4 regions of the Exiguobacterium sp. BRG2 genome follow, and region 2 is predicted to be linked to each of the others. Evidence: riboswitches for the same ligand, from Rfam matches in the RefSeq annotation. Region 2 holds a riboswitch; each other region holds the start of a gene.
What was found. Region 2 has a riboswitch for thiamine pyrophosphate ahead of tenA (thiaminase II). Riboswitches for the same ligand answer to the same signal wherever they lie in the genome.
Positions count from the first base shown of each region.

Region 1 (8,015 bases), on a different contig from region 2:
CTCACTAAAGTTTCCTCCTCTATTTCCGCCTTAGACATTCGTCAAGCGGACTCCTTGGACAAAGATGTTCACAGATGTCACGTCAAGACCTAGTGCCTGACTGAGCGTGTATTTCACGCGACTCTGTACGTTGTTCGCCACCTCTGAGATTTTCGTCCCATAACTTACGATAATATGCATATCGATATGAACTTGCTCTGAAGACTGTCGAACGATGACACCGCGTGCAAAGTTCTCACGTTTTAAGAGTTCAGCAAGACCATCCTTGATTTGAGACTGAGATGCCATACCAACGACACCAAAACATTCCATTGCTGCGCCGCCCGCAAGTTGCGCGACGACATCATTATCTACATCAATCTTTCCATAGGTCGTTTTCATCTCGATCGCCACCTGAGTAGCCCCCTTTGAATATTGTATTCTTCTCATAATTCTACTATAAGGACCTACTATTGAAAAGTCGCCGTACTGACTATACAATGAATAAGTGAAAAATAGTAGCGGTCAAATGAACTTTTACCATCATCCTCATCCATTATTTTAAATTTCGAGGTTGTCTGTCAAGTTTTTTTCTTGTCAGCTACTTTTTTTATGTTGCAACCGCCTTGACACCATGCTAAGATAGCAAAGTGTCTATTAGGACGAACGCAAAACAACATAAAAGGAGGCGGAACGCATGGCACGTAAATGCTACGTTACTGGGAAATCGCCAAAGTCGGGTAACAACCGTTCACACGCATTGAACAAAACAAAACGTACTTGGGGAGTCAACGTACAAAAAGTACGTATCCTCGTCGACGGTAAGCCAAAAAAGGTTTGGGTTTCAGCTCGAGCTCTTAAATCAGGTAAAGTCGAACGCGTATAAGGCGCAACCACCGGATGGGAATCTTCCCTTCCGGTTTTTTTATGCCCTCATTTATTTTTCTCATAAACTAATTGTCGCTTTTATTGAAAACGCTTACAATAGGAACGTACTTTATTTTGTCAGAATTGGGGGAAGTCATCATGCAACTCAAACGAGAGATGACGAGTCGACACCTGTTCATGATTTCACTCGGTGGAATTATCGGAACAGGCTTATTTTTAGGGTCAGGATTAACGATTTCACAAGCAGGACCTCTCGGGGCGGTCCTCAGTTACATCGTGGGTGGGACCATCATGTATCTGACGATGTTATGTCTTGGAGAATTAGCGGTCTATCTGCCGGTCTCGGGGTCATTTCAGACCTATACGACCCGCTTTATCGGACCAGGGGTCGGCTTTGCCGTCGGTTGGATTTACTGGCTCGGCTGGGCTGTGACGGTCGCGCTTGAAATCACAGCTGCCGGTAGTTTGATGGACCGTTGGTTTCCGAATGTGCCGGTCGTTGTCTGGTGTACCGTCTTTACGGTCTTGTTATTCGGTTTAAACGCCGTCTCCGCCAAAGCGTTCGGGGAAGCGGAATTCTGGTTCTCAAGTTTAAAGGTACTCGCCATTCTTTTCTTCATCATTCTTGGTGGCGCAGCTTGGTTTGGCTGGTTACCGATGGAAGCAGATCGTCCATCCTCATTGTTTGCAAACTTCACGGCAAGCGGTTGGTTTCCGAACGGAATTCTCGGTGTCTTGACGACGATGATTGCTGTCAACTTTGCTTTTCAGGGGACCGAATTGATCGGTGTCGCGGCTGGGGAGTCCGATACGCCTGAAAAATCGATTCCAAAAGCTATCCGGAATACAGTTTGGCGCACGTTCATTTTCTTTGTCTTATCGATCACGATCGTCGGTGCATTGATTCCGTATGAGACGGCTGGCGGAGTCAGTAGTCCATTCATCATGGTCTTTGATGCGATCGGCATCCCGTATGCCGCTGACTTGATGAACATCGTCGTCTTGACAGCACTATTATCCGTCGGGAACTCGGGATTGTATGCCGCGACCCGAATGTTATGGGCAATGGCACAAGAAGGGATGATTTCAAAGAAATTATCTTATGTTAATGCCCGTGGTGTGCCGATGCGCGCTTTACTCTTTACGATGATGTTTGCGATGTTATCTCTTCTGACAGCTTTTTTCGCAGAGGATACCGTCTTTATCTGGCTCTTGTCTTTAGCTGGACTCGGTGCTCAAGTCGGTTGGATTTCAATTTCCGCTTCGCAACTTGCGTTCCGCCGTCAGTTCATCCGAAACGGACATGATCTATCCGAACTAAAGTTCAAGACGCCATTCTATCCAGCATTACCGTTGATATCGTTGACACTTAATGTCGTTGTCCTTTTCAGTCTTGCGTTTCAAGCGGATCAACGAATTGCTTTATACATCGGTGTTCCATTTTTCCTCGTCATGTGGGGAAGCTATCATCTGTTCATTAAAGGAAAACACCTATCGGCTCAAAGTGACATTCGAGTCGCCCCTTCCCAACTCGAAGAATAATGCCATATGAAAAGAGGCCGCGGTATCATCCACGGCCTTTTTTCATATGCTTGTTCTATTCCTTAAGTGTTCGCATCATCAATAGTTCTCCTTGATGGAGCTCTACTGTCGCTTCTGACGTACTCCATTCATTACTGACGGTCAAGGAACCTCCGACCGGAACAGGATGCATATCAAGTGGATATTTGACTCCAGCTAAACTCAAGATTGACGGCACAAGTGGAATGAAAGAAAGATAATGATAGATTTCGGCTTCGACTGCATACGATCCTACTGCCAAATATCGCACCTCTTCCCGTTTCGTGACGAGTCGCGCTTCAGGGTATTGCTTCAATAAATACACATTTTGAACGGTCATGTCGAGTCGTCCACCTGTTGCTCCGACGATGATAGTATCATCAAACCGTTTCATCTCTGATACTGTACGAAGGGCGAGTTCGAGATCCGTCTCATCTTTCTCAGCCGGATGAACGATTGCTCCTTCAGGTACGTAACCAAGCGAATCAAAATCACCGATCGTCATGTCGCATGTCAGCCCAAACAATTCAATAGTCTGAACACCACCATCGACACCAATGATGAAATCACTAGACTGACAAAGCATCCGCAAATCAGGCACTTCTTCTTGAGGACCGGCGCACACGAGAATCGCCCGCATCTCAGACGCCTCGTGCTGAATAACGTAGTAAACGTGGCGCAGTTGTAAAGAGGAGACCCGCGACGACACCGCATAAAACATAAGATGGTACCATGTATGTCGCGTTATAAACTAATGAATATGGCACGACTGGACCTTCTGCATATTTCGCGAAGAACACGATTCCGCTGATGACATGACAGATATAACGGAGTCCTGCGCCTAATAGTGTTGCAAGGAGAACGAACGCCATCAAACGTTTCTTTTGTCCGTTACGTGCAGTTTGTCTAACCTGACGGGCGAACAGACCGCTCAGTCCGACGACACCGTATGCAATCGTGTAATCGAGTAATGGTTGGACGATCGTCAAGACTTGTGGGGCGAACATCAGTTGGATCGTACCAACAAGCGCTCCTGTGACGACACCTCCGATGACACCGTGGCGAAATGCCATGACAAAGATCGGTAACATCGCTAAGCTGATTGAACCGCCTTGTGGCATTTTAAATGGAATCAGTAAATCAAAGACGACCCCGAGACTTGCGAAGATGGCAATTTCCATCATCATTTGTAACCGTTTCATGCTATTTCCTCCTTCATTGTACGAGAGGACGCAAAAAGGCAATACGACGAACGCCGTACTGCCTGCGTGCGCCACATCCCTACGTCCGTTTGAACGGAACAGGTTCGAAGGGTTAAAGTCTAAAAGACTCCTCTCAGCCGCTTTTCAAGCGACACCCCTTGCGGTCATCATATTTCGTTTTCTCGTTCTTATTATACGGCAGCCCCTTGACGAATGCTAGTGATCGCTTCCGCATAATCTGGTGCATTGTAGATTGCTGATCCCGCGACAAGAACGTTCGCGCCGTTTTCGATGCAAAGTTTTGCTGTTTCCGGGTTGACGCCACCATCAATCTCGATTTCAAATGTCAGATCACGATCTGCTTTCATTTGTGCAAGTGATGCGAGTTTTGGCATGACATTCTCGATGAAGGCTTGTCCACCAAAGCCCGGATTGACCGTCATCAATAAGACCATATCGACATCCTCAAGGACGTGTTCAATCGTCGATAATGGCGTGTGAGGATTCAAGACGACCCCTGCTTTTGCACCGGATAGCTTGATTTGTTGTAAAACACGGTGGACGTGGTTCGTCGCTTCGACGTGGAACGTCACGATATCTGCCCCTGCCTTAACGAAATCTTCAACGAAACGTTCTGGCTGGTCAATCATTAAATGGACATCAAGGACCATATCCGTCTTTTGACGTAAACTGCTGAGCACAGGCAGTCCAAACGAGATATTCGGTACGAACTGACCATCCATGACATCGAAATGGATATAGTCCGCGCCTGCTGCCTCGACTGCTTTGACATCACGCTCAAGATTCGCAAAATCTGCTGATAAGATAGATGGTGCAATTTTAATCATCTTCAATACCTCCGGGCTCGATTCTTGATTTCGTCTATAAACATACCATAGTTCTCATAACGAGAGGACATGATTTCTTGTGCTTCGACGGCTTCCTTGACAGCACATCCGGGTTCATTCAAGTGCAAACATCCTCGATACTTACATTCGTCCTGTACAGCCACGAATTCAGGAAAACTCCACCGTACATCCTCGATTTCCATATCATACGGAAAATCAAGGTTCGAGAAACCTGGTGTATCAGCAATCAAGCCTTCGGCAAGTGGCATCAACGTGACGTGTCGTGTCGTATGCCGCCCACGTCCGAGTGATTTCGAAATCGCACTCGTCTCTAAGTCGAGTGTTGGTTCAAGTGCGTTCAAGAGCGAACTTTTCCCAACACCGGATTGTCCGGCAAGAACACTCGTTTTCCCGGCCAGTAACGGACGGACTTGCTCAACACCCGACAACGTCTCACTGGATGTCTCGATGACCGTATATCCAATCTTCCGGTAAGCGGCAATTGCCTCTCTAACTGCAGGACCTTTGACATCATCAAGCAAGTCCATCTTCGTTAACAGGATGACGGGTTGGATTTCCTTCGCTTCGATCAAGACGAGGAAACGATCGAGCAAGTGCGCTGAAAAATCAGGTTCTGCAGCCGAGACGACAAGCAACGCTTGATCGATATTCGCGACAGGCGGGCGTACTAAAAAGTTGTCCCGCTCCTTCACTTCGAGAATATACCCGGTCTCACTTTCGATATGAAGAACGACTTCGTCTCCAACGACTGGACTGATGCCGCGTTTTCGGAAATTCCCTCTTGCCCGTGAACGGACCTCTCCTTCTGGTGTCATGACATCATAAAAGCCACCCTGCAGGCGTATGATCGTTCCTTCTCGATTCTCTTCGATGCGTTGTTCCGTCATCCTATGCACTCCTTTTTCATCACATTTACTGTGCGTCTTTTGCTTGATTGTACGTGATGGTTTTTGAACGATACACCGTATCGTCTTTATAAATCGTAATCTTGCCTTCTTCTCCCGGATCAATCGTCACCGGCACGTCGAATGTCTCATCTTGGTCAATTGATTCCTCGATGACGGTCCGCTTCCCTTTCGCATCTTCCGTCTCAATCCGGATGACTTGTTTCGGTGGTTCCTCGTCCTCGTTCTCGCTGACCGCGTCATAGACGACCTTTTCAGGGAACGTCGCTGTCAACGTTTTTTCTTCCTCACCTTTTGAGATGAAGACCGTCACGGAGTCGTTCGGTTCGACTTGAGTCCCTGCTTGTGGGAATTGACGGATAACTTGATCGAGTTTCACGTCGCTAGAAAATTCTTGCTCGAACGTTCCATCGAGCCCTTTTTCGTCCAGGTAGGCTTTTGCTTCGTCACTCGATAAGTTCGTCAAATCCTTCAACTCGAAGGAAGATGTTCCTTCCGAGACGGTGATCGTAATCGTTTGTTCTTTCGCGATGACCTCCGTACCAGCCGAGATCGATTGCCGGATCACATTACCTCGCTCGATTTCATCCGACTTTTCACGTTCGACCTCGACTTTAGCGAATCCAGCCTCTTTTAACGTCTCAATCGCCTCTTTTTCAGCGTCATCTGTCACATCCGGTACTTCGACCGGAGCACTTCCGGTAGAGACGACCAAGTTGACTGTCGAGCCCTTCTTGACCTGTGCGTTTTCACGCGGTGTCTGACTGATGACGTCTCCCTCATCGACCGTATCACTGTTTCGTTCTGTCGTCTCGACAACAAATCCAAGTTTCTCAAGCTTCGTTTCCGCTTCATCTCCATCCGTTTTGACGACGGACGGTACCGTAACGGTAGGATCCGGCCACATCGCAAACGTCGTAGCCGCTCCACCGAGTAATACCAGTAATAATAGGATGACCCACCAGCGTTTTTTCTTTTTCTTTTCTGACGGTTTCGGTTGAACGGTCGTGACGACAGGTGTGTCCGGTTCCGCTTTTGATTCTTCTGGCACTTGTACAGGTGATAAGACCATCGTCTTTTCCATCTCATCCTCTTCTGCACCTCGGATGCCTTCACTTGCTCGTTCGTCAGACAACGCCGTCACCATATCTGCCTTAAAGGCTGCGACGGACTGTTGGCGGTCATGTGGTGCTTTTGCGAGCGCCTGCATGATACAGTTCTCAAGCGCTTGTGGCACTTTCGGATTCAAGACGGATGGACGACGCGGTGTATCTTGCAGATGCTTCAAAGCGATTGCAACCGGTGAATCACCCTCGAACGGGACTTGTCCTGTCACAAGTTCGTATAAGACAGCACCAAGCGAATAGATATCCGACTTCTCATCGGCAAATTTACCTTTTGCTTGTTCTGGCGAGAAGTAATGGACAGACCCAAGGACGGACATAGTATGCGTCAGCGTCGCATTCGACATCGCCACAGCGATTCCGAAATCCGTTACTTTGACGGTACCATCCTCTCGAATCAACATGTTTTGCGGTTTGATATCGCGATGGATGATTCGGTGTGCATGGGCATGATCGATCGCATCACAAATTTGAGCAATGATATCGACGGCCTGCGGCACAGGTAATGCTTGATTTTCACAAAATGTCTTTAATGTCATACCATCGATATACTCCATGACGATGTAATAGATGGCATCTTCTTCGCCTACATCATAGACGGCAACGATGTTTGGATGATTCAAGCTGGTAGCAGCATGCGCTTCACGTTCGAATCGACGAATGAACTGTTCGTCATGCGAAAATTCAGTCCGTAAAATCTTAATGGCAACATGACGCTTTAAAATCTCATCATAGGCTTGATAGACATTCGCCATCCCGCCACTTCCAACTAGCCGTTCTATGCGGTAGCGGTCATTTAATCGATCTCCGTATCGCATATTCAGACCCTCTTTCTTTCTTTGAACCGGATGGCGGCAATCGTAATATTATCCGCGCCTCCTCGAGCATTCGCTTCTTTCACCAATCGTCCGACGATCTCATCAAGCGGATCATCCCGTAAGATGATCTGTTCGATGACATCATCTGGCACTTCATCGGTCAACCCGTCGCTACACACAAGGACGAGGTCATAGTCTGGAGCATCTCTTACTTGAATGTCGACTTCGACCGTTTCGTTCGAGCCGACCGATCGTGTGATGACATTTTTACGTGGATGATTTTCGACTTCCTCGTCCGAAAGCTCTCCCATTTGTCGTAACATGTTGACGTAAGAATGATCATCCGTCAATTGTTTTAACGCCGTACCCTCAAGGGCATAGACCCTACTGTCTCCAACATGACCGATGACGAGCAAATCCTCGACCCAGCACACACAGGCAATGGTCGTTCCGACGATCGCAAGTTGTTCTTCTTTTGAAAACTGAAGAATCCGGGCATTCGCTTCGGCTACGCGTTGTTCTATCCATTCGGACAATTCCATCGGACGATTTGGCATGAGTGAAAAGGATGCTTCAAATACCTCGCGAACGATCGCACTTGCGATATCGCCAGCAGCGTGACCTCCCATACCATCCGCAACGACGGCAAGACCACGTTCAGCGTTCCCGG
Region 1 covers NZ_JAUZUW010000002.1:103,185-111,199, reverse strand. Annotated here, with positions in the region: gene Q9R23_RS03260 (DAK2 domain-containing protein) at 1-5, opposite strand, end outside; gene Q9R23_RS03255 (Asp23/Gls24 family envelope stress response protein) at 31-393, opposite strand; gene rpmB (50S ribosomal protein L28) at 677-865, shown strand; gene Q9R23_RS03245 (amino acid permease) at 1,006-2,409, shown strand; gene Q9R23_RS03240 (thiamine diphosphokinase) at 2,465-3,067, opposite strand; gene thiT (energy-coupled thiamine transporter ThiT) at 3,069-3,629, opposite strand; TPP riboswitch at 3,689-3,798, opposite strand; gene rpe (ribulose-phosphate 3-epimerase) at 3,821-4,477, opposite strand; gene rsgA (ribosome small subunit-dependent GTPase A) at 4,480-5,385, opposite strand; gene pknB (Stk1 family PASTA domain-containing Ser/Thr kinase) at 5,411-7,345, opposite strand; gene Q9R23_RS03215 (Stp1/IreP family PP2C-type Ser/Thr phosphatase) at 7,348-8,015, opposite strand, start outside.
Region 1: another riboswitch for thiamine pyrophosphate. It lies ahead of thiT (energy-coupled thiamine transporter ThiT); the one in region 2 lies ahead of tenA (thiaminase II).

Region 2 (8,015 bases):
AAACTCCATACCATACCGAGGCTGAGAATAGATCCGATGAAGACGAAGCCCATTGTCGCAATCCGGAAACCGAAGACGGCTGCTGGACTTTGTTTGATGAACTCGATGTTCGTCTCACCGTAGTAGTAACTACCAACGATCGAACTAAAAGCAAATAAGAAGACGCTGAGTGCGATGAATGGTGGGGCAATTGCACCAAATTCTTCGGAGAGCGCGTTTTGCAACATGCCGATTCCTTCGCCATTTCCAGCCGCATAACTATCACTGAGGAGAATAATCGTTGCTGTCGCTGTACAGACGATCAACGTATCAAGGAATACACCAAGTGTTTGTAAGAAACCTTGTTTTGCTGGGTGAGAGACTTCAGCCGCCGCCGCAGCGTTTGGAGCAGACCCCATTCCCGCTTCGTTTGAGAACAATCCGCGTTTGACACCGAGTGAGATTGCAGCACCGACCGAGCCACCGAATGCTTGCTCGATTCCGAAGGCACTTTTGAAAATCATTGCGAACACACCAGGAAGTTCCGTCAGGTTCGTAACGACGACATAAAGAGCAGCAATCAAGTAGAGACCTGCCATGATAGGAACGATGATTGCAGAGAACTTCGCGACACGGTGGACACCACCAAAGATGACGAGTCCCGTCAAGACGACGAGTGCTGCGCCGACGACAGCTGTGTTGATACCGAACGCATTGTCAAAGGCAGCGGCAATCGTGTTTGATTGAACGGAGTTGAAGATAAGGCCGAACGTCACAGCAATCAAGATTGCAAAGACGATTCCGAGAGCTCGGTTCTTCAAGCCTTTTTCGATGTAGTAGGCAGGACCACCACGGTATGCGTTCGATTTCGTATCGCGTACTTTATAGACTTGAGCCAGTGTACTTTCGATGAGAGCCGTCGCGCCCCCTAAGAGAGCGACCATCCACATCCAGAAGACGGCACCTGGTCCGCCGAGTGTGACGGCAATCGTGACACCGGCAAGGTTACCCGTACCGATCCGTGTCGCAGCACCGATGAAGAATGACTGGAGAGAAGTGATGCTTTCTCCTTTATCGTCTGTTGTTTGTTCACTTTTATCGAGCGTGACGCGGAACATCTCTTTTAAGTAAGTGAATTGGATGAAGCCAGTTCGGATGGTGAAGTAGATCCCGCCGCCGATCAATACAGCGATTAATACATACGACCATAAAATGTTGTTAGCGTAATCGACACTTCCTTGAATGACTTGCTGAATGGCGTTCATGATGGTGTATTCCTCCCAAAGAATAATAAAAACTATACGCTAAATTATACGAATTTTCTGAAAATAATCAACAACAAAATAAAATAAAATTTTAAAACTTAATAAGGTTAGCTAAAAAACCGTATGCTGAAATCTTGTGAATGAACGAAAAAACTGCCACTCTCGGTATCGAGAGTGACAGGCAAGTAAAGCTAAATCATCCATACTGTAGCAACTGTTCGTATAGGTCATCGAGTTGCTGTTGGATGCTTTTAGAAACGGTATCGGTCGGTTTTTCACGTTTTGTTAATTTCTGTTCAAGCCGCTCGATCTGCACTTCTAACTCGTATTGTGACAAGCGTTTTGGTTTTTGAGGGGTTACGTGGAGTGAGGAAGACGTAGCGAACTCAGTACGCTTCTGTTGAGCATACGTATACGTACCATGATAACGCGTCAGACCATTTTCGAGCCACAGGATCTGCGGAAAAAGCCGATTCAAGAAATAGCGGTCGTGTGAGACGGCAATCAATGTACCAGAAAAATTCTCGAGTGCTTCTTCGAGTGTCTCTCTTGATTCAATATCGAGATGGTTCGTCGGCTCGTCGAGAATTAATACATTGATCGACGAATGAACGAGGACGGCGAGTTGCAATCGCACACGTTCTCCTCCGCTTAGTGACAAAATGGACCGAAAGACAGTTGGTCCAAAGAACAGGAACCGGGCTAGGATATGGCGGGCTTCCGCTTCTGGAACGGCAATCCGGTCTCTAAACCAGTCAATTAACCGCGCGTCCTCCTCGAAATGGGCATGCTGGGACAAGTAACCGACATGATTCGATGGTCCACGCGTGAGTGTGCCTGCCTCTGGTGATAATTCGTCAAGCAGCAGTGAGAGCAATGTCGATTTCCCACTCCCATTCGTTCCGACGATCGCGACCCGATCCTGTGCCATGATCTCGAACGAGACGTCATCAAAAATGTGGCGGATTCCGTAAGCAAACGAGAGTTCTTCAGCGCGAAAGACGACTTGACTCGTATGATCGGTAGAAGAAAAAGAGACATCAGCGGTTTTGGCTTCGAGTTGCGGTCGTTTGATCCGTTCGATTCGCTCGAGTGCCCGCTCCATCGATTTTGCTTTACGGAATAATTTCTCACTCGGTGGAGATGCTTCGTTTGCCCACTGCCGTAGTCGACGAATCGCTTCCTTCATCTTCTTGATTTTTTTCTGTTGTTCCTGATAGGCGTGGAACTGTTCCATCAAGCGACGTTCTCGTTCGACGACGAACGCACTGTAGTTCCCTAGATAGGAGGTCAGTTCACCATCTTCAAGCTCGACGATCGAGGTGACGACGGCGTCTAAGAAGACCCGGTCGTGAGAGACGAGCAGGATAGTTCCAGTGTAGTCCCGTAAGAATTGTTCTAACCATTCAACGGCAGCTAAATCAAGATGGTTCGTCGGCTCATCAAGGATTAGGAGGTGTGGTTCCATCAGCAACATGCGACCGAGGCAAATCTTAGTTTGCTCACCGCCGCTCAACTGATGGAAAGGGCGAGTGAGTAACGGACGTAAATGTAATCCGTTCACCATGCGCTCGATCTTCGAGTCGAGTAGATAGCCATCTTTTTGTTCGAATGCATTTGTCGCTTCCGCATATCGAACGAGTAGTGCATCCAGATCATCTGGCGCTGTCGCCATCAAAAGCTCCAACTGTTGCATCCGAGAACGGATTGCGAGGATCTCTTCAAACGCCGCCCAAAGGACGTCGAGTCCGGTCATCGTTTCGGTATAAGTGGGAAGTTGTTCCAAGTAGCCAATCGTCAAACCGTTCTTTTGATAGATGACGCCACCGTCCGGTTGGTCAAGGCGAGCAAGTAAGCGGAGTAATGTCGTTTTACCACTCCCGTTTCGTCCAATCAGACCGACACGATCGTGTTCGTTTAAGAAGAGGGAAACGTCCGTTAAGATCGTTTCGCCTCCGAATTGTTTTGTCAGATGTTGAATGTCGCAAATCATCATAATGAGTTGATCCTTTCGCGCGCATTAAAAAAAGGAGAGCGCAAATAGCACTCTCCCTAGTGTGTGAAAGATGCGCTTTGCTGTATTTTTCAATCATGAAGTTCTAAAAAGGGCAGACGGGTGCCTTAGAACGCCATTCCATGAAAAATCGCGCGCAACAGATACAATTGTTCCATTAACCAATGTTTGCACGCAGCAAAGTCCATCATTTCACACCACCTTTCGTTTCAGATACAATCAGTTTACCATTATCTTGTTAATTGCGGAAGTCTGAATTATTTGAACACACCAGCAATCGAGCTGAAGAAGTCACTCAGACCATCAAATAATTTAGCGAAGAATCCTTTTGTCTCCTCGGACGTTGCAAACGCATGGATGTCTTGACCAGCATTTTTTAGTCCACTCTCGATTTGCCCCCAGTTGATGTTCGCTTGCTCCATTTGATTGAATAGATTCGTCAACCGATCCATCTGTGCATCAGACAGTTGGATGTTGTTGTTTTGAATGACTTGGACGATCAGGTTTTCGATCTCGACTTTTGTTTCCGGTTTTTGATTGGCGATTTCGGCCTTGATCTCATTCATCAAATCAGCGACTTTATCTGTCCCGACTGTCTTCCCGACGTCTGAAGTGACCGATAATTCTTGCTGTGCTAAATCTTTCCGTTCGTCACTCAGCTTGATTCCGGTCTCAGCCGAAGTTTGATCATAGGCTTTCATGATTCCTGTCAGTGCCGATGTTCCAGTCACTTTATAAGGAGAAGTGATCGTGATGTCGGCATCTTTGACACCTGCCGTGACGAGAGCGTTCAAGTACATATCCTTCGTCACCCACGTAATGTTTTCCGTCGCAACGGAAAGTCCGTCACCTTTTTCCATCAATTCGATTTTAGCGGATGAATACATGTTGCCACCTTTTTGCGACTGGGGAATGTTTTTCCCGAGATATTTTTCTTCGTCAGCAGAAGTGGCGATGATCGGCGTGATGCCTTCCGGTGCATTGAGACGGGAAAGCACCCAAGCCTTATCCTTTGCGCCGAGCGACTCCCCGAGAGTGACGATTGTTTTATCAACGACTTGCTCAGCGGATGCGGCTGTCGGAAGTAATAAAGCAGAAGCGATAACGGCTGACGCCATGATTTTTGTTGGTGTATGCATAATGAATTCCTCCAATTGTAAGTAACAGAATGAACTATAGTATCAGGTACTAAAATTAGTGTACGAGAACGAAAGAAGTTCGGAATCGGTCTGTAGATGGAGACGGCATCCGTCTTCTGACACTCCATAGTATAGCGAAAAGAGGACAACTTGACTTCCATTTTCAGCATGCTATAGTGAATTTGAATCGAATAATGACCACTAGGGGAGTCGGTAGACCGACTGAGACGAACGAAGACGTTCGGACCCTTTGAACCTGATTAAGTTCGTACTTACGGAGGGAAGTGGCGTCAAGTCTTGTTCTTCTTGCGCCATGCCCGTGTGTTTCGGGGTGGTGTTTTTTCGTATCATACTAAACGAGGAGGATGAGATCATGACATTCACACAAGAAATCAAACAAGCGGCACAAGCGTATTGGGATAGTAGTTTTACCCACCCATTCGTACAAGGAATCGGCGAGGGAACGTTACCGCTCTCGAAATTTCGGCATTACGTCATGCAGGATGCCTATTATTTAAAACACTTTGCGAAGATTCAAGCGAAGGCAGCGTCAAAAGCAGACGACTTCGCGACGATCGCGACACTTGCCGAGCATGCTACTTCGACTTACGAGGCAGAGTTGAGCTTACATCAATCATTTTTTGAGCCGCTCGGTATTACGGAAGCAGATCTTGAAGCATTTGAACCGGCACCGACAGCATATGCTTACGTCTCCCACATGCATCATGCGAGTGAAGGGACGCTTGGTGAGACGATTGCTGCCATCTTGCCATGTTACTGGTTGTATTATGAAGTTGGACAACAATTATTGACGTGTACACCGGATGAAAAAATCTATCAGCAATGGATCGACACATATAGTTCGGAATGGTTCAAAAAGGTCGTCTTTGAACAGATTGCACGGCTTGATGCGTTGGCGGAACAAGCAAGCTCGGCTGAACGAGAGCGGATGAAACGGCATTTCGTGACGAGCTGTTATTATGAGTTGCTGTTTTGGCATATGGGATGGACGGAAGAAACGTTTACGTCGATTTACGAGACGATTCCAGCACGGACGGTATCTTCTTAAACGAATAGATGGTAGAATTAGGTATATATCATAGTGAGAGTAGGGATCAAAATGGAAATCTTTATCATTTTGCTGATCATTATCGTTGCCTACGTTGTACAACGTATGCTTGGAAAAGCGAACGTTAGATTTGCTGGATATATCATCCCCCTTTTAGTGACGATGTATGGCACATATGCTACCATCTGGAATTTGAAGGTGACGTTCAAGTTTGAATTTAGCGTCGGTAGCTTCATTTCGACTGTCATAATGATTGTCATTTATGGACTGCTGATCTACTCACTTTACCGCGTCTACCATCGTGCGAAAGAAGAAGCGGAATATCCGTATCAAGCATTAAAAGACCGAGGCATCCTTTAAAGGGGGCTCGGTCTTTTGTGTATCATGTTCTCATTTTTTCCAGTTTTTAAAGCCATCACCGAATTCGAGATGCAGTTGATCGGTAAAGACACCGTTCTGAAAGACCGGCACATCAACCGGTAAAGTGCCTTGCGGTTTGAACGTTCCGAAAATTGCTCGAATACCAGCAGGGAGGTTCGGTCCCGCTGATTTCAGATTGCCTGCTTCAGAGTCCGGTCCGTTCGGATCCCCTTTAAAACCATAGACGAGGACGTGTGCCGGTGCGTCCGGTTGAACGGCGACATCGTATGGATTACGGAGACTGAGCAAGGCGGATGGTGTATTTGTTTGTTTCGCATACCGGAAGATTGAAGCTGGAATCGCTTGCTCTGGTGCAGTAGGCAGTAGTTTGGCACTCGTATTGACGTTTGAACCAACGATGATGTAATCTGCTGCATCGAGTTGTGCCCGTAGTGTCGGGTTTTGGTCGAGCGGTAGCGTAGTAGCCGAGTAATTCGCTGTCGTTACGTGCCAGTTCCGGTTCTTAGGCAGGGAAGCAATCGTCTTTTTCATGCTGTCCGTTTGATCCGTCGCAGGGGCGATCACAAGAACGTTTGCATTCTTTTTCGGCTTGAAGGGTAACGTCCGCTGATCATTTTTCAGGAGTGTGACCGCGGCTTCCGTCATCGCGCGTTCTTTTGCTTTATGTTCGGGACTACCGACGATTTGGTTCGCTTGCGCGAGTTTATCAGCTAAGGATGTCGTATCCGTCGTGCCATTCCATATTCCGCGTTCTGCCTTCAGCGTCAGGATCCGCTCGACCGATTGATCAATCCGTTCCTCTGACAGACGTCCGTCTTTGACTGCCGCAATCACGTCCTTAAAAATCTGGTCGAGTTTTGTGACATCCTGCTCGGAACGAAGAATCGTCGGCATGAGCGCGATGTCGACACCGGCGTCAAATGTTTTCAGAACGGCTTCTGATTCCGTAAAATTGTCGGCGATCGCCTGCATATTCAAAGCATCCGTGATGACGATGCCATCGTAGCCGAGTTTTTCGCGCAGTACGCCCGTGATGACGTCATCCGACAATGTCGCAGGTAAAGGGAAAGTGCCGTTTTTTGACGTGACGACTTCAGACTCGATTTGCGGCATTCCGATGTGTCCTGTCATGATCATATCGATGTCTTCGGCGATGGCTCGCTTGAACGGGACGAGCTCGACTTGTTCCAGCTCCTCCAGGGACCGGTCGACAACCGGCAAGCCATAATGGGAATCGATCGCAGTATCGCCGTGACCCGGGAAGTGTTTCGCGGTCGCTGCGACGCCTTCAGTTTGAATACCCTTCATCAAAGCGGAACCGAGCGTTCCGACGAGCTCCGGGTCACTTGAGAACGAGCGAACACCGATGACGGGATTTCCAGGGTTACTGTTGACGTCAAGAACCGGACCGAAGTTGACATTGATGCCAAGCGCATGCAGTTCGGAACCGATGATATGACCGGCATCATTGGCATACGCGCTACTACGGGTCGCACCTAACGCCATATTGCCGGGTAAGTTCGTTCCTGTTCCGAGCCGAGTGACGATGCCACCTTCTTGGTCGATCGTGACAAAGAGCGGAATATCGTTGCTGTCATCTTGTTTGACGACTTCTTGCAGATCATGAACGAGTTTTGTCGTCTGTTCGGTTTCACTGACGTTCTCAGCAAACAAGATGACGCCACCTAAATCATAACGGTCGATGATGTTCGCGACTTCCGGAGCAAGCGACGTATGGTTACTGCCATTCCACTGCCGGAAGTCCGGCATGATCATCTGTCCGATTTTTTGTTCGAGTGTCATCATGTCGATTTTTTGACTGATCCGATCTGCTGAAGATCCTGCCTCTGCCATGACAGGCAAACTACTTGAAACGAGTACTGCTGCGAGTCCTGCTGTTAACGTGAATTGCCCAATCCTTTTCATGATGTACATCCTCCTCTAGTCAAACCACGACTGGAATTCTTTTCAATACGGACAGTATAGCAAGGTGCTTGTTTTAAAACAATATTTTATTTGAAAACGATTACATTAGCAAATAAGTTTTAATAATGTTTTTGTGCATTCCGATTTGAACAAAAAAATGACTCCCCTTGAAGAGGAATCACTTTTTAGTCATTCGATCGATCAGCTATAGCGCTCCACGATGTTTGTCAGCTGGCGTTCGA
Region 2 covers NZ_JAUZUW010000001.1:278,283-286,297, forward strand. Annotated here, with positions in the region: gene Q9R23_RS01425 (alanine/glycine:cation symporter family protein) at 1-1,244, opposite strand, end outside; gene abc-f (ribosomal protection-like ABC-F family protein) at 1,441-3,240, opposite strand; gene Q9R23_RS01435 (DUF1002 domain-containing protein) at 3,516-4,397, opposite strand; TPP riboswitch at 4,591-4,697, shown strand; gene tenA (thiaminase II) at 4,771-5,466, shown strand; gene Q9R23_RS01445 (hypothetical protein) at 5,518-5,826, shown strand; gene Q9R23_RS01450 (glycoside hydrolase family 3 protein) at 5,857-7,773, opposite strand; gene Q9R23_RS01455 (sporulation protein) at 7,975-8,015, opposite strand, start outside.

Region 3 (8,015 bases), 230 kb from region 2:
GCGCAAGCTTTGCTAGCCGGACAGCTTCTTCCGCTGTCTTCGCACCAGCCGTGTTCGGTAGTAAATCGTACTTCGTTAAATCAAGCGACTCCAAGAAATTCGATTGTTGTTTGTCGAAGAGATCGAGCCGCCGGACAGCGAACGTCAAGATTTGTGAAGCGGACGCATCGATGGCCTCCTGCTGTACCGTAGCATCCGTATATTTCCCCGTTCCAAGTAATAACCGTGATTCGAATGTCTTTTCTCCAATTTTCAACATCTTTATCCTCCTCCTACGAAATGAACGATTTCGAATGTGTCATTGTTCCGAACGACCGTTTGATCGTAAGCTCCGCGGTCGATGATCTGTCGGTTCTGTTCGACGATGACGAGTTTTTCCCCTAAGCCAAGTTGCGTGAGCATGTCCTCAATCGTCTCAATCTGTTCAATGGTGTGGTCGTTGCCGTTAATCGTAATATTCATCGGACTTCCTCCTTTAGGATCAACCGTAATGTGTTTGCCAAAACTTCCGCTGTCGCCGGTGCGAGTAATATGCCATGCCGATGATGCCCCGTCGCTATAAAGATCCGACGGGATGAATCGGCGACTCCGATATATGGCAAGCCGAACTCTGTTTGTGGTCGTACGCCTGACCAGACTTCTTCGATGACAGCATCACGGATCGGTGGATAGAGACGCTCTGCTGCTTGAAGCAGTGACGTGACTCCTGCGACACTAACACCGATCGTCTCGTCGTGCGGTAGTTCGGTCGCACCGATCAATATCCGTCCGTCCGCTTTCGGTACGAGGTAGACGTCGTCATCAAACAGGATCGAGCGTAACGGCTGACCCGCGAGACGGACCGCCAGACATTCCCCTTTGACACCGTGCGTCGCTATCGAAATACCAGCTGTATCGAGCAAGGCTTGGGACCCGCGTCCGGCAGCAACCGTCACCGTTCGTCCCGTCCACGTTCCCGTGTTCGACTCAACCCTAATGAAATCATTACTCTCCTCGATTCGCGTGACGTCCACCTGTTCTTCGATTGGTATCCCACGATTTCGTAAGGCATGCATCAATGCAGTCGTTAGTCGTCGCGGATCGATTTGACCGACCGATGGAAATAAGTATTCTTGCCCATTTCGTTTCAATAAAAATGGTTGTTCCCGGTAGCCACAATCGATCCCGGTCTCGCGCGTGAGGCGTCGCGCAAGTAACGGATACAGACGGCGACTTCGCGCGGCAAGTGTATGCAATTCTTCTCTCAGCTCGATGTCCGTCGCAAGCATTCCGGCAGCCGCCCGACTCGTCCCTTGTCCGCATGTTCCGCGATCAAGGACAAGAACGGATTCGTTCTGACAAGCGAGACTGTAAGCAAGCGTCAAACCGATGACTCCACAACCGATGATGATGTGATCCGTCATACCCGTACCCCCTGATAACGCTGAATGGCAGCATGCGGGTCCGCTTGACCGAGAATACCGGATAAGACGGCGATTCCGCTTGCACCGGTCACTGCGATCTCAGGAATGCGATCAGGAGTGATCCCGCCGATTGCGATGACTGGTTTCGTCGTGAAAGTGACAACTTGCTTCAAGGCATCGATCCCTCGCGGTGGCACGTTTGGTTTCGACGCTGTCGGATAAATATGACCGTACAGCAATCGATCGGCTCCTTCCGCTTCCGCTGCAAGTGCTTCTGCCAGAGAGTGGACGGATTTCCCGATGATAAGATTCGGAAAGTGACGCCTTACATCGCCGACGCGTAAGGATCGTCGAGTCAACTGCACACCGATACCAGCGACATGGGCGACGTCGACCCGGTCATGAACGGTTAATTGATTAGGCGAATACCCTTTCGCAAGGAGCGCGTCAATCAGTTCTAGCAATTCTGCTGCCGACAAATTCGGTTCTCGAAGATGAAGCTGATCCGTATATGGTTGAAGCGATTGAAAGGTTTCCACTCCATCGCGTGGATTGATGGATCCCGTCGAAATCAGATGTAAACGCATCATGTTCTTCCTTTCGATACGAAAAAGGACCACTCCCGATGTTGAAGGGAGTGGTCCGAAAATGCGCTAAAGCGCTAAGGATATCTAAGGTTTCGAGCCACTTCCCTCCGCTAGTACGAACTAGATCAGGTTCAAAGGGTCCGGATACTTCCGTCTCAGTCTGCTGGGAGACTCCCCTAGTGTCTTTTCGTGTTTAATTGGCTTGCCCCATTAGTCTAGCATGAGTTGCTTTACTTCGCTAGTCCTAGTTGAGCGCTTCCACTTGCTGAATAAGCTCCGATTTCGTCGGTCGCTGTTGCTTCTGGCTGTCGGCATAGGTCTGCTTCAGCTTTAAGATCCGCATCACTTTAGCATCGAGCATCGCAGGCGTCAGCGTTTTTTCTTTAACGGCTTGCATCACTTCGGTGTGGACCTTCGGATAGGCACCTGCTTCCGAAAACATCGCCATATCAGCTCCATTGACAAGTGCCTGGCGTGCCGCTTCCGCGAGACCATATCGTTTCGTGATCGCCCCCATGACAAGGTCATCCGTGATGATGACACCCTTGAATCCGAGTTGTTGACGCAAGAGGTCAGTCAAGATCGGCTTCGAGAGCGAAGATGGATTTTGATCGTCATACGCGGGATAGAGAATATGGGCGACCATCACCATCTCGGCGCCCTCTTGAATCGCTTCTTGGAACGGTAACAGTTCCGTTCGCTTCAGTTCTTCCTTTGATGCTGTCACTTTCGGCAAACCGACATGGGAATCGACACTCGTATTGCCGTGACCGGGAAAATGTTTGACGACCGGAATCGTTCCCGTCTCTTGCATCCCATGCATCAGGGCCGTACCGAGAGTCGCGACGGTCTTCGGATCAGCACTTAACGCACGGTCGCCGATGATTGGATTGTTCGGATTGCTATTGACGTCAAGGACCGGTGCGAAGTCCATGTTGAACCCATAAAATCGTGACAGGTGACCGAGCGTACGTCCGACATCTTCCATTTTTGCAGCATCTGCACCTTGCGCCATCCGTTGACTCGTCGGGAGACGTAATCGTTGATCCGGTACCCGGCTGACCCGTCCGCCCTCTTCATCAACCCCGACGAAGGCATACGGTTTTTGGTTCGTTTCTTGAATGGCACGCGTGAACGTCAAGAGTTGATCTTCTGACGTAATATTCCCACCAAGCAGTAAGACCCCACCGATCGCATGCGTCTGCAACAATTTCCGGTCAGCTGCTGAAAGTTCCGTGCCGGCAACTCCGATATAGAGCAATTGATCGATCTTTTCTGACGTCGACATCGCTTCAAGTTGCTGCTTTAATCGTGCTTGTTGTCGTTCTTCCTTTGTCGGCTCAGGCTTTGATTTCTTCGCCTCCGTCGGTTGCTTCGTTGCTGGTTGTGATGGTTTCGTTGGTTCCGTCGTCTCCTGCGCACACCCTGCAAGCAACAGGCAACCGATCAGTACTACTTTCTTCACAAAGGATCCTCGCTCCGGACACCATTGATGGAATAATAGACGGAAATCTCAGCGTTCAAGGATTGCGAGACCGAACAGTATTTATCTTTTGATAACGAGATGGCACGACGGACCTTATCTTCCGGGAGATCACCTTCAAGCCGGTAATGAATCGAGATCGACGTAAAGCGCCGCGGATGATCCTCTGCCCGTTCCCCTTCGATATCCATTTCGAAATGAGTGATCGTCAAGCGCATCTTCTCTAAAATCGAGACGATGTCGATTCCAGTACAGCCGGCAACGGCATGTAGCAGCAGTTCAGTCGGTCGTGGTGCTTGATTTTCGCCACCGTTCTCCGGTGCTGCATCCATCGCAAGATGATGCCCTGATTCCGTCTGTCCACTAAACCCCATCTGTTTGTTCCATGTCACTGTCGCTTGCATCGTTTCCACTCCTTTGTCAGTAGTCTTCTACTGTAGTATACGCAAAAAATAGCAAGCCTGGAAATTCACACGCTATTTCGAATAATGGTTCTTTTCCCGAATTCTCGCTTTGCGATACCCGACGAAATCGTTTCATGCTATCCTGTTACTCATAGTTTCGCGCGCAAGCGCCAGAATTGAGGAATCATCCATGTCACCTACTACTCGTTTAAGTCGACGCGATTGGCTGTTGATCGCCACGTTGTCGCTCCTGACGTTCGTTCTCGGAACAAGCGAATTCGTCATCGTCGGGATCCTCGCTGAAATCTCCTCAGCTCTTAATATCACGATCGCAACAGCCGGTACGCTCGTCTCGGCATTTGCCATCTCCTTTGCGATTGGTACACCGATTGTCATGTCGCTGACCGGTCACTTGGAACGGCGTCGCCTGATTCTACGTCTGTTACTCGTTTGGGTCTTACTGAACCTTGCCAGTAGTTTTGCTCCAAGTTACGAAGTATTGCTCGCCACCCGCAACCTGACAGCCATCCTGACCGGTGTCTTGATCTCGCTCGCAATGGTCGTCGCAAGCGATGGCGTACCTGTCGCGAAGCGCGGTGTCGCCGTTTCGTTCATTTTTGGTGGTTTTACACTCGCGAACGTACTTGGTGTTCCGATCGGTACGTTCATCGGTCAACACGCTGGCTTCGCAGCCACGTTTTGGCTGACGACAGTCATGGGAATGATTGCGGTCCACGCTGTGTGGAAGATCGTTCCCGTCCAGCAATCGACGGGCTCCGGTTCAATCAAGGAGCAGCTTGGATTGCTCGCTAATCCACGGATCCTGATTGCCTTCTTCATTCCGTCGTTCGGCTTCGGAGCAACTTACGTCGTCTACACGTACCTCGTGCCGATCCTGCAAACGGAACTCGGCATCGCGAAGACATGGATTAGTCCGATCCTGCTCGCTTATGGTGTCGTCTCGATCTTCAGTAACATCCTTGCCGGCAAGATTGCTAGTAAAAATCCGATGGGACGCTTACGGTTCGTCTTCGTCGTGCAAGCAATCGTCCTTGCTGCATTATATTTCACGACAGTATCCCTTTCACTTGGTCTGTTTAACATCGCCTTGATGTCATTGATGTCGATTCTACTAACGACTTCGACACAAATCTACTTGATTGACCTCGCCGAAAAGTTCAATCCGGAAGCAAAAGGACTCGCCGCTTCCTTGATGCCGGTTGCGAGTAATGTCGGGATTGCCTTCGGTTCGGCACTCGGTGGCATCGTTTATGCGAACGGTCCGATGATGAACACGGCACTGGTCGGTGGGCTTGTTGCGCTTGTCGCTGCTTTATTAACTGCAATCAGTCATCGTCTCGATCAGCGGTCATGAACGGCTACCTTATCCTTTTTTGTAACAGGTCGATGACGGTTCGATGACGTTATGATGATAGTCCCCATCTTACTGCTGATTTTTCAGTATGATGGGGACTATGTTGTAGTAGAGGAGTGTCTGAAAGTGAAAGCATTACACATCATCGGCATCAGTTTATTGACGATCATCCGGCTCTGGCTTGGAATTCAGTGGTTCATCGCCGGGATCGGCAAGTACATCAATGGCTTTGATGCAAAACCGTTTCTTGAAGGGGCGCTAACGAAAGCGATAGGCGAAGACGCACTCGTCAGTTCGTGGTACGCGACGTGGATCGAGCAACTCGCCTTACCAAACGTCGGGCTGATCAACGTCTTGATTCCGTTCGCAGAACTCGTCGTCGGGATCTTGTTTATTCTCAGTCTATTGACGGTTCCTGCACTGGTCGTCGGGAGCATCATGAATCTCAATTACTTACTTGCTGGAACGATTGCGTTAAACCCGTTGTTCTTAGCAGCCTCAATCGTCTTACTTGCTGCAGGACGCTACGCGTATCAAATCGGTATTGATCACTGGATCATGCGCTGGTATCGTTCGTCGCAACAACCACATCCCCTCGACCGGATTCCGGTCTAACGAAAAAACTCTCCCAAACGCGGGAGAGTTATTTTTTTTGTTGCTCGAGAATCGTCTGCTGTGTCGGAACCCCGCCGACTGGGACTGTCCGCTCGAGGAACAGATAAGGTTTGCCATCGACTTCAAAGCGACGGTCACCGAGATAACGCGCTGAACGTCCATCCGTTGCAAGCTTTTGTTCGATGGCTGCGACATGTTCGTCGAGTGAATAAAACCGATCGTCAAACGTCAGCGTGATATTTTTCTTACGGTATCCTAGTAAGAAATTGTAGTAGAACCAATACAGAGCACCTGCGAAGATGACAAAAATCAAGAATTGCATGTGAGTTCCCCCCTTGTATAGTCTTTATACGTTGGAAGAAAACGGAAGGTTTCAGTGATTGAATGAAATTTCTATAACTTACTTCAATCGCATATCACTTAGTGATAACTTAATCTTTGGATTTTTATTCGTAATGTTTCCTTCATATTCAATATTTGCTGATGTCGGATTGAAAACCAATACTCTGTAATCATCATTTTTTAGCTGATAAGAAAAATAAATGCGTCCATTTTCCAAAATAGAGACCGGGAATCCACCTCCATCCGGGAATTTTTTACGATCAGGAAGTGGAACTTGATGTACTGTATATTTTTCCGACTCCATATCGAACGTATTCCAGCTTAACTGTGTCTCATCATTTTCATTTATCGTCACGATTAATTTGCCTTCATTTAAAATTCGAGTGTTAAAATCTTCTCCTTCCAGTTGTTTTAATCGTTTCGTCTTTTTTCCGTCTGTCATAAGCAGACGCTGCTGTTCAGTATCGGGGTTATTCTTAGGAAAATATGTTTGAGAAAAAAGTAGTTGTCCTTTATAGAACGACTCAATGTATTCATTCCTCTTTAATTTGATTGGTAGTTGTTGTTTACGTACGCTATTATTTTTTAAGTCAATGACATAAATAAAGCTTCTTTGGGTCTGCTCATCCATCGAATTGCGCTCCACATAAAGTAGATCTTCTGTTCGTTGAAAGGGTGAGTAGGCGTACTTTTTATTATTAACTTCTGAGGGAGTGCTCAATTGTTTTGTAGTCAATTTTTTAGTTTTAAGATCCCAGTATTGCAACTCCCAACTACCGTCTTCTCGACCTTTTAATCCGTAAGTTACGGAATCTTGCATGAGAGTATACGTTTCCTCTTGCATGAACTGTTTAAATGACCGTGGTGCTTCATCATTTATATAAACACGGTCGAGATACATATTATTTAGATAAGATGATTTTGATTCAGAGACTTGTCCATCTTTAATCGAGACTGAGAAGTCTGTTGGTTGACGCACTACATCGATTAAGTTGATTTGTAGATTTTGAAGAGTGCTTTGCTTCGGGCTACCGCTCTTTGTTTCAACTACTAATTCAGGTTTTTCTAAATTTAAGACGTATCCTACATAAAAAGCTAGTGATACGACACTGATTAGTATAAAACCAATGAAATATTTATATGACCGCATATTATCCCCTTTAGACCGAGATTTTCCATTTCAGAAGTCGCAAACTTCTCCAACAAGCATAAATCATGTAGACAAAGACAAATCCGATGAATAAAGCGTCTTTTTCTGAACTTAGTAATAAATGTGTTTGATCCAAAAAATAAATACAGACGAACGCATACGATACAAAAATTGTCGTTTCAATCGCGACTCGAATCAATCCTTTTACTTTTCGATGTGACCGCTCCAACAAAACGAGCAAAAAGATTAAGCAGACAATCATTGTAGAAATAAGGATGATAAAAATCATATTAGTTAAATTCGTCGTATAAAATTCTTCCAATGAACTACTGAATATATTCGTATTAGAACTTTTTTGATACTCCGCTTGGATTGACCAATCAAATAAATAAGATCCAGCCTTAAGAAAACACCATTGCAAACCAATAAAGCTAACCATGACCAGAAATACAGCAGTTAATTTTGAAAAGAAAATGCTATATCTTCGCCCTGGAAGCATTAATAGTCGATAGATGTATTTTGTTTCCCCAAGCCAATCACGATACCAAATTTGAAATGCGTAAATCACAACGAATACAATTCCTATCAAAGTCATAAATACGAAAAAAGATGTCGTATCTGCATAATCTAGCTTTCCGATTTGTTGAAGTGCCTCT
Region 3 covers NZ_JAUZUW010000001.1:506,682-514,696, reverse strand. Annotated here, with positions in the region: gene Q9R23_RS02630 (thiazole synthase) at 1-259, opposite strand, end outside; gene thiS (sulfur carrier protein ThiS) at 262-462, opposite strand; gene Q9R23_RS02620 (FAD-dependent oxidoreductase) at 459-1,403, opposite strand; gene Q9R23_RS02615 (thiamine phosphate synthase) at 1,400-1,990, opposite strand; TPP riboswitch at 2,076-2,178, opposite strand; gene nagZ (beta-N-acetylhexosaminidase) at 2,235-3,455, opposite strand; gene Q9R23_RS02605 (OsmC family protein) at 3,452-3,877, opposite strand; gene Q9R23_RS02600 (MFS transporter) at 4,068-5,252, shown strand; gene Q9R23_RS02595 (DoxX family membrane protein) at 5,379-5,867, shown strand; gene Q9R23_RS02590 (hypothetical protein) at 5,896-6,189, opposite strand; gene Q9R23_RS02585 (hypothetical protein) at 6,268-7,359, opposite strand; gene Q9R23_RS02580 (hypothetical protein) at 7,370-8,015, opposite strand, start outside.
Region 3: another riboswitch for thiamine pyrophosphate. It lies ahead of Q9R23_RS02615 (thiamine phosphate synthase); the one in region 2 lies ahead of tenA (thiaminase II).

Region 4 (8,015 bases), on a different contig from region 2:
AAATGGACAGGCTTCACTTTTTTTGCGATAGTAGTTAAGCTTATGACATGTCTATTTATTTAAAGGAATGATTGCATGCACTCACTTTGGCGTCAGCGTATTCTGCTGATCCTTTTGATCAGTTTATTCGCTTCTATCCCAATCATTTACGCCCTATCCGGTTATCGGACGATTGCAACGATAACAGAGCAAATGAAGGATCATGACATACCGTTAATCAATCAAGTGGACCAGTTGGTTGAACATAACCGAGATCGTGCCAATGCGGTGCGTGGTCTTTTATTGTATGAAGATAGTCGTTATCTCGAACAGTATTACTTTTCTACTTCTAAAATTCATGATTTACGAAACAGTCTAAATCAATCGTCGACCACGCCAGGAGCAATCAAGGATTTACTACGTCGCAATAATGTCTGGGAGTCCGAGATTGAACGAGTATTCGTCGTCTATGAGCGTCAGAGTCCAACGGCAGCAAAGCGCCTTGCCAAACAAACGACGCAAACGACACAAACGATTCTCGAGGACTTATCTCGTGTGAAAGATGATTTGTATAAGACACTTCAAGCAAAATTACAACAATCAGATACTTTAGTCGCTACATATAAATGGATGTGTCTCAGTCTCTCTATTCTGTCCTTTTTATTAATTAGTGCGACAATCTTTTTTTCCCACCGGTTCGCACCTAACAAGTCAGACGAATCGTCCTTAGAGTAAACGAAAAGCGCAGCCAAAGCTGCGCTTTTCGTTTACTCTAAGAATTATTCAGATACTGCTTTTCCCTCTTGTACATGCTCCATCGCCATATGAACAAGCGACGACACATGATGGTCATCTAAAGAATAATACACGGCTTTTCCATCTTTACGAAACTTGACGAGCCCTTGTTTTAACAGGGAGCGAAGATGATGAGATGCTGTCGCAATCGAGCAGTCGACAGAAGCAGAGACATCACAAACGCACAATTCCTCTTCGATCGTCAACGCATAAACGATTCGTAGTGTGTCGCATCTGAAAGGATCTTAAATAATTTTCCGATTTCAAGCGTCGGAATCGTATCAACGACTTGTCCAATCTCAGACGCACGCTGTTCATCAATAGCAATCGTTTCACAACGGGGAATGTCCATGTCCGTCACCTCGTTTCTATTTCTATATTGCACCATGAGAAACAGGACATTTGCAAGTTCAGCGCATCCGCCTACGAATGAGCCAAAATACAACCCATCCCCCTACGTAATCACCGATATCCCAAACGATTCGATTTTGATCGACCGCACGTACACCGATATCGATGATCTTCGTACTCTCCAATCGATTCCTATAACGCTTACGTAATCGAGCAGGAATCGGGAGACGAAGCAGTATTCGATAATAGATGTCTAAGTGGGTGTGTCCCCAAATTTCTGTAGCGATCGAACTTGTCTTGATATACAACGGACGTTTGTAGCGTCTTTCATACTTTTCCTTCAGCAAGAGAGCCATTTCATAAGATACACGATTAGGACGCGGAAATAAAATTTTCCCCAAATGGTAGATCCCCCGATTATCCACGCGAATGATTTGTGGTTCCAATCGATACCGGATCCAATAGCCCCGAAAACGGATCGTCTGCCATTTCAATACAATCACCTCTGAACGGATTATACCCTGTTCTGAAGAGATTGATGCCATTCCCGTACAGCATCTGTCATATGTTGTGCAGCACGCCGTCGATCTTCTTTAGCAAAAATTTCCGAGATGACCGCATATCCTTCTAATGGGATAGGAAGAGAAGCGACATTCGTTGCCGTAATTCCGCCAATGCCAATTAAAGGTAAGCGCACGGCTTCGCGAATCGCTTGAAGCATCGTGTGTGGCATCGAGTCGGCGTCTGCTTTCGATGACGTCGCAAATAGAGAACCTACACCTAAATAAGATGCTCCATCTCGTTCTGCTTCAATCGCTTGCGCGACGGTTGCTACCGATACGCCGATCACAGTGTTCGGTAAGAGACGTCGCGCTGCGGTTAGAGGAATATCTTCTTGTCCGATATGCAAACCAGCTCCGACAAGTAACGCAATATCAATTCGGTCATTGATAATCAAAGGAACATCATGACGATCCGTCAGTCTCTTTAACCGGACTGCCTGTTCGAAGAATTCCTTTCCCTGCGCTGTTTTTTCCCGTAATTGTATAATCGTTGCACCACCTAAAATCGCTTCTTCAACGACCGTTTCGATTGCAACTCCCGGATGATATCGACGATCTGTCACCGCATAAATGGAATAATCAATTGACATGTTCTACCACCTCCATCAAATCTTGCTCCGTCATCAGACTGATTGCATTGAACAACTCTCGTTTGAAATTACCTAGACCTTTTTCTGATGCTGCCTGTTCTCCTGCTTTTCCCATGATAAATGTTCCGTGGACTGCTGCCTCAAACGCAGAATATCCTGCACCAAGAAAACTCGCAATCAAAGAAGCTGTCATACACCCCGTACCTGTGACGTCTCCGAGACGCGGCGTACCTACTTGTAGTTCCACTTCGCGCATGCCATCCGTGATGTAGTCGATTGGACCTGTGACGACAATGACGGACTTTTGTTTACGAGCGAATGCACGAATGATTTCTCGATCCATGATCTCATCACTAGCAGCATCGACTCCTTTTGTTCGTCCATTCTCCCCAAGCAATGTCTTGATTTCTGAAGCATTTCCTTTAACGACCGTACATCCGAGTCTACTCAATTCTTTTGAAAAGGACGTACGCAATGATGTGGCTCCCGCTCCAACTGGATCAAGGATGATCGGAACGTTCAAGCGTCTCGCTTCGCTTGCGGCGAGTCGTTGAGCTGCTTGCATGTCTGCATCAATTGTTCCAATGTTCAAGACAAGAGCTTGCGCGAGTCGAACCATCTCTTCCACTTCGCGAATATCCTCCGCCATGACTGGAGATGCGCCAACGGCAAGTGTGACATTGGCGCAATCATTGATCGTGACTGTGTTCGTCAAATGATGAATGAGTGGTTTGTGTTTAAGAATGGTCGTAAACATGTGAATCCCTCCAAAGTGAATGAAAATGATGTGTCGGTCCAATCCCTTGTCCGAGAGCAAATCCATGACGAATCGCCTCTGTAACATACTTCTTGGCCTGACGTACACTGTCCGGTAAAGCTTCTCCAAGTGCCATCCGTGCCGCAATCGCTGCAGATAAGGTACAGCCTGTTCCGTGAGTATGTTGATTATCTAACCGATCTGATGTGAAACGGTATTCTTCTTGCCCGTCCCATAATAAATCCGTGGCAGCTCCCGGTAGATGTCCACCTTTTAGCAAGACAGCTCCAGTCTTCATAGCCAACTGATGCATCGCCAGTCGCATCTCCTCTAGATTAGTAACTGATTGCCCTGTTAAGCGCTCTGCTTCCGGTAAATTTGGTGTGACGAGTGTCGCAAGTGGCAGTAACTCCGCGATTAGTGCTTCCTCTGCCTCCGTCCGCAATAGGGCATGCCCGCCTTTTGCGACCATGACAGGGTCTAGTATGATTGGAACTGTCTGTTTGCGAAGATGTGTTGCAATGACGTGAATCGTTTGTGCATTCGAGACCATACCGATTTTGATAGCATCCACACGAATATCTGAAAAGATTGAAGCTAATTGGGCATCAACGATTTCCGATGATAACTCTTCTACTGCTTGAACGCCCAGTGTATTTTGAGCCGTTACCGCTGTCAAAACACTCATCCCATAAACGCCCAATGCTGAAAATGTCTTTAAATCTGCCTGAATTCCAGCTCCACCACCGGAGTCAGATCCCGCAATCGTCAATACATGTTTCATATTTTTCTCACCTTTCCATCGAGCAATGTAAGGGAGTTGTTACCGACAAAAAAAGCGTCGACCGCTGTAAAAAAGCAGTCGACGCTATACGAAATCGTTATCCAACCATTTCGGTATCCGTTCGGCTCAACTTTCCTACGCTGGTATTATCCAGTTCAGGTAATAGGGTCGAAAACAGATTGGTTTTCCTCTCAGCCGGATTCCTCCAGCTCCCCTAGTTGCTCAAGTATTCATTTCGCCTTAACTGTAGCATAGCGGCAAGAAAAAAACGAGCCGAAGCTCGTTTTGAATTATAGATATGCTAATGGATTAACTGCATTCAGAGGAGAAGAGGCACTGTACTGATAGCCTCCGACATGTAGTTCGAAATGCAAGTGTGGTCCTGTTGAATTCCCAGTACTACCAAGTGTTCCAACTTGCTGACCTTGAGAAACTGTTTGTCCTGCATGAACAGATAACGAACTCATATGAGCGTAGACTGTCGTATAGACTTTCCCGTCAAGGAAGTGAGAAATCATGACGTGATTTCCATAAGGCCCACCACCTGAAGCTGTAATGACCGTTCCAGCTGCTGCTGCGACGATTGGTGAGCCGACCGAACCACTGAAATCGACACCATTATGGAACGTATAGCCGTTCGCACCGCTTGCTGGTCCAAACCCTTGTGATACGCCACCAGAAGATGGACGAACGAATTTCCCACCGCTCGAAACAACGGGTGAAGCAACTGAAGTAGGTGATTCTGAACTCTTACCTGCTTGTTTTGCTGCTTGAGCATTCGCTTTAGCGGCTTTTTCAGCTGCTGCTTTCTCGGCTGCTGCTCTTTCAGCCGCCACTTTAGCTGCTGCCTTCGCTGCCGCAATCGCACGTTCTTGAGCTTCAAGTGTCGCTTGTAGTTCTTTCGCGTCTAGAAGTTCTGTCGTAAACTTCGTCTTACCTTTTCTTAATTTTTTAAGCGTAGCACTGCGTTCTTTCATTTGAACTTTCAACGCTTTTTTTTGTTCGATTAATGTTTTCTTCTCTTCAACCTGCTTCGTCTTTTTTTCAACGAGCGCTTGTTTTGCTTCCGCTAGCTTTTGTTGGGTTGCGATGTAATCCGAAATCATTTTATCATCTTGCTCCGCGATTTTTTTCCCTGCCATGACACGACTAAATAAATCACCTAAATCCTTCGATCCAAAAATGACTTCTTCCCATTTGATTGAGTTTCCATCGTTTTCTTGGAAGACACGTAGACGATCACCGAGTAGTTCTTCTTGTTTTTTCAACATCTCTTCGTAGCGAACGATGTCTGCTTTTAATTCATCGATTCGCAAATTCAATTTCTCGATTTGTTTATTTTTTTCGGAAATCTGAAAAATCTTTTCGTTGATCGCTGCATCGATTCGATTGATTTGACGTTGTTCTTTCGAAATTTTCGACTCTTGTTTTTTAATTGCTTTTTCTAATTTACGTTGTTCTGCGGCATTTTCAGCCTTTTTTTCTTTGATCGTTGCTGCCGCAATTGGTTGTGTTCCTGTTATAAGTAATGCTCCTAAAACAATGGTAGAAATTAGTTTTTTTAGCATATATCGTTTTCCTCACTTATGTTTTTCATATTTTATTATAGTATTCAAGTTTCTCTCACATCTGAAATAGATTATAGCACCCTAATCGTTTCAAAAAAATTTCATTTACATTTCAAATGAAAACGTTTTTTGTAATATAATCATTTATTTTTTGAAAATCGCAAAAAAAGAACCGCTGCATAAGCAACGATTCTTTACTGTTTAAAACATCGTCATTGGGTTCACTGAGCTAGCTGGACCAGTTGCACTATAGCTGTATCCACCGACGTGGATTTCAAAGTGTAAGTGTGGACCAGTTGAATTCCCAGTGCTTCCACGTAAACCGATTTGTTCACCTTGACTGACGCGTTGACCTGCGTGAGCATTGAGTGCGCTCATATGAGCATACAATGTTGTGTACGTTTTACCGTTTAATTGGTGGGCAATCATGATGTGGTTTCCGTAAGGACCACCACCTGATGCTGTAATGACTGTTCCTGTTGCAGCTGCAACGATTGGAGTTCCAACCGGACCACCAAAGTCGATCCCGTTATGGAACGTATAACCGTTTTCTCCACCTGCTGAGCCATAGCCTTGCGTGACAGCCCCAACCGTTGGATGGATGAACAGACCACCGGATGATGGTGACGGTTTAGGTGTCGCAGGTGCTGACGGTGTTGGCGCAGCTGGTGCTGGCGCAGGTGTAGATGCTTTTGGAGTCGATTGTTTCGTCGAACCAGAAGGTTTCGCGGCTTGCGACGCTTTCTCTTGTGCTGCCTGCTGAGCCGCTGCTTCTTTAGCTGCTTGTTGCTCAGCTTCTTTTTGAGCCGCTGCTTGAGCTGCTTCAGCTTCTGCTCGCGCTTTTGCTTCACGTGCTGCTTGAGCTTGACGCTCTTTTTCGATCCGTGCTTCACGTTCACGTGCTGCCTTTTCAGCTGCAATCGCTTTTTCTTGAGCAATCAGAATTTGCTGGACTTCTTTTGCATCCATCAATTGTGTTTCAAATTTCTCTTTTTTCTTACGTAATTCTTTTAAGCGTTTGTTTCGCTCTTTTAATTGCGATTCAAGTTCTGCTTGTTGGCGTTTCAATTCTTGCTTTTCAACAACCAATTGTGCTTTCTTGTCTTTCACTTCTTGTTGTGCATCCGCTAATTGCTTTTGCGTATTTTGATAATCCGTGATCATTTTATCATCTTGCTTTGAAATCGATTTTCCGGCCATGACACGGCTAACGAGGTCACCGACGTTTTTTGCCCCAAAAATGACTTCTTCCCATTTAATCGAGTTCCCGTCATTTTCTTGCATGACACGAAGACGATCCCCAAGTAGTTTTTCTTGGCGTTTTAATTTCGCTTTATACTTTTCGATTTCTTTTCCAAGTTGAACGATTTCTCGTTCCGTCGCCTTAATTTGACGATCTTTCGTTTCGACAGCAAAGATCTTTTCATTCAAGGCTTCGTCTAATCGATTGACTTCTTGTTGCGTCTTAGAAATTTTTTGACCCTCCTGATTAACGGAAGACTCTAAGTTTTTTTGTTTTTTAGCATTGTCTTGTTGCTGTTGTTCGTTTTTAGCTTTCTGTTCACTTAAATCGTCAGCTGCTGCAAAATGAGGTGCTGATGAAAGAACTAGTGCGGAAACGATGAGCGACGCGAACGTTTTTTTCATGTAGTATTCCCTCTTTTTCTCTAGTAGTATGTCGATGAATTATATGGAATAACAGTTACGTTAAAATTAAATTCTATAATAGTTTTTCTTATTTATAGGAACGTTTTTGATTATAGCATTCATTCCTCTTCCATAATATTTCAGTGATATTTCATTTTAAATAAATCGTTCTTCTTCTATGTAATAGAAAATGATGGAAAACAGCTTCCCATTGCAACTTTGATTCATTTTTGGGAAACTGAAGCGAATGGAGGGAAACATCAGATGAAACTAGATCATACCGGCATCGCCGTTCGCGATATGCAAGAAGCAATCTCATTTTATACAAAAGTACTTGGTGGAACATTAACAAAAGAGTACTCAAACCCCGCACCTGGTGTCGCTTCCAACATCGCCGTCATCGAGTTCGATGATGCGCATATCGAGCTGTTGACACCAACTAGCCAGGATAGTCCAATCGCTCGTTTTTTAAAACAACGTGGAAAAGGAGTCCATCACATTGCCTACCGTGTTGATGATTTAGATCAAGCAATCGCCGAAGCAAAACAACAAGGCTTAACATTTTTAGAAGATACGTATCGAACGACGCCGTTTGGACGACGACTGATTTATATGAACCCTCGTCATTCACATGGGGTTATCACGGAACTCTGTGATTATCCAGAGAACTCATAAAAAAATCAGCACTGCGATAACGCAGTGCTGATTTTTGTTTTATACGATTAGCCGAGTTTTGCAACGATTTCTCGATTGAATGCAGGAATGTCATCCGGTTGTCGACTTGAGATAAAATTATCATCAACGACGACTTCTTCGTCCGCGAAATCTACTCCAGCATTTTCTAGGTCGATGCGAATTGATTTATAACCTGTCATTTTTCTTCCTTTAACGATTTTGGCGTTAATCATCAACTGAGGTCCATGACAGATCGAGAAGATCGGTTTTTTTGACATATCGAATTCTTCGACGAATGAGACGAAA
Region 4 covers NZ_JAUZUW010000007.1:116,623-124,637, forward strand. Annotated here, with positions in the region: gene Q9R23_RS10735 (CHASE3 domain-containing protein) at 76-714, shown strand; gene Q9R23_RS10740 (ArsR/SmtB family transcription factor) at 759-980, opposite strand; gene Q9R23_RS10745 (hypothetical protein) at 977-1,126, opposite strand; gene Q9R23_RS10750 (hypothetical protein) at 1,185-1,526, opposite strand; gene thiE (thiamine phosphate synthase) at 1,640-2,278, opposite strand; gene thiM (hydroxyethylthiazole kinase) at 2,268-3,035, opposite strand; gene thiD (bifunctional hydroxymethylpyrimidine kinase/phosphomethylpyrimidine kinase) at 3,016-3,819, opposite strand; TPP riboswitch at 3,935-4,045, opposite strand; gene Q9R23_RS10770 (murein hydrolase activator EnvC family protein) at 4,110-5,387, opposite strand; gene Q9R23_RS10775 (murein hydrolase activator EnvC family protein) at 5,589-7,034, opposite strand; gene mce (methylmalonyl-CoA epimerase) at 7,299-7,709, shown strand; gene Q9R23_RS10785 (type 1 glutamine amidotransferase domain-containing protein) at 7,757-8,015, opposite strand, start outside.
Region 4: another riboswitch for thiamine pyrophosphate. It lies ahead of thiD (bifunctional hydroxymethylpyrimidine kinase/phosphomethylpyrimidine kinase); the one in region 2 lies ahead of tenA (thiaminase II).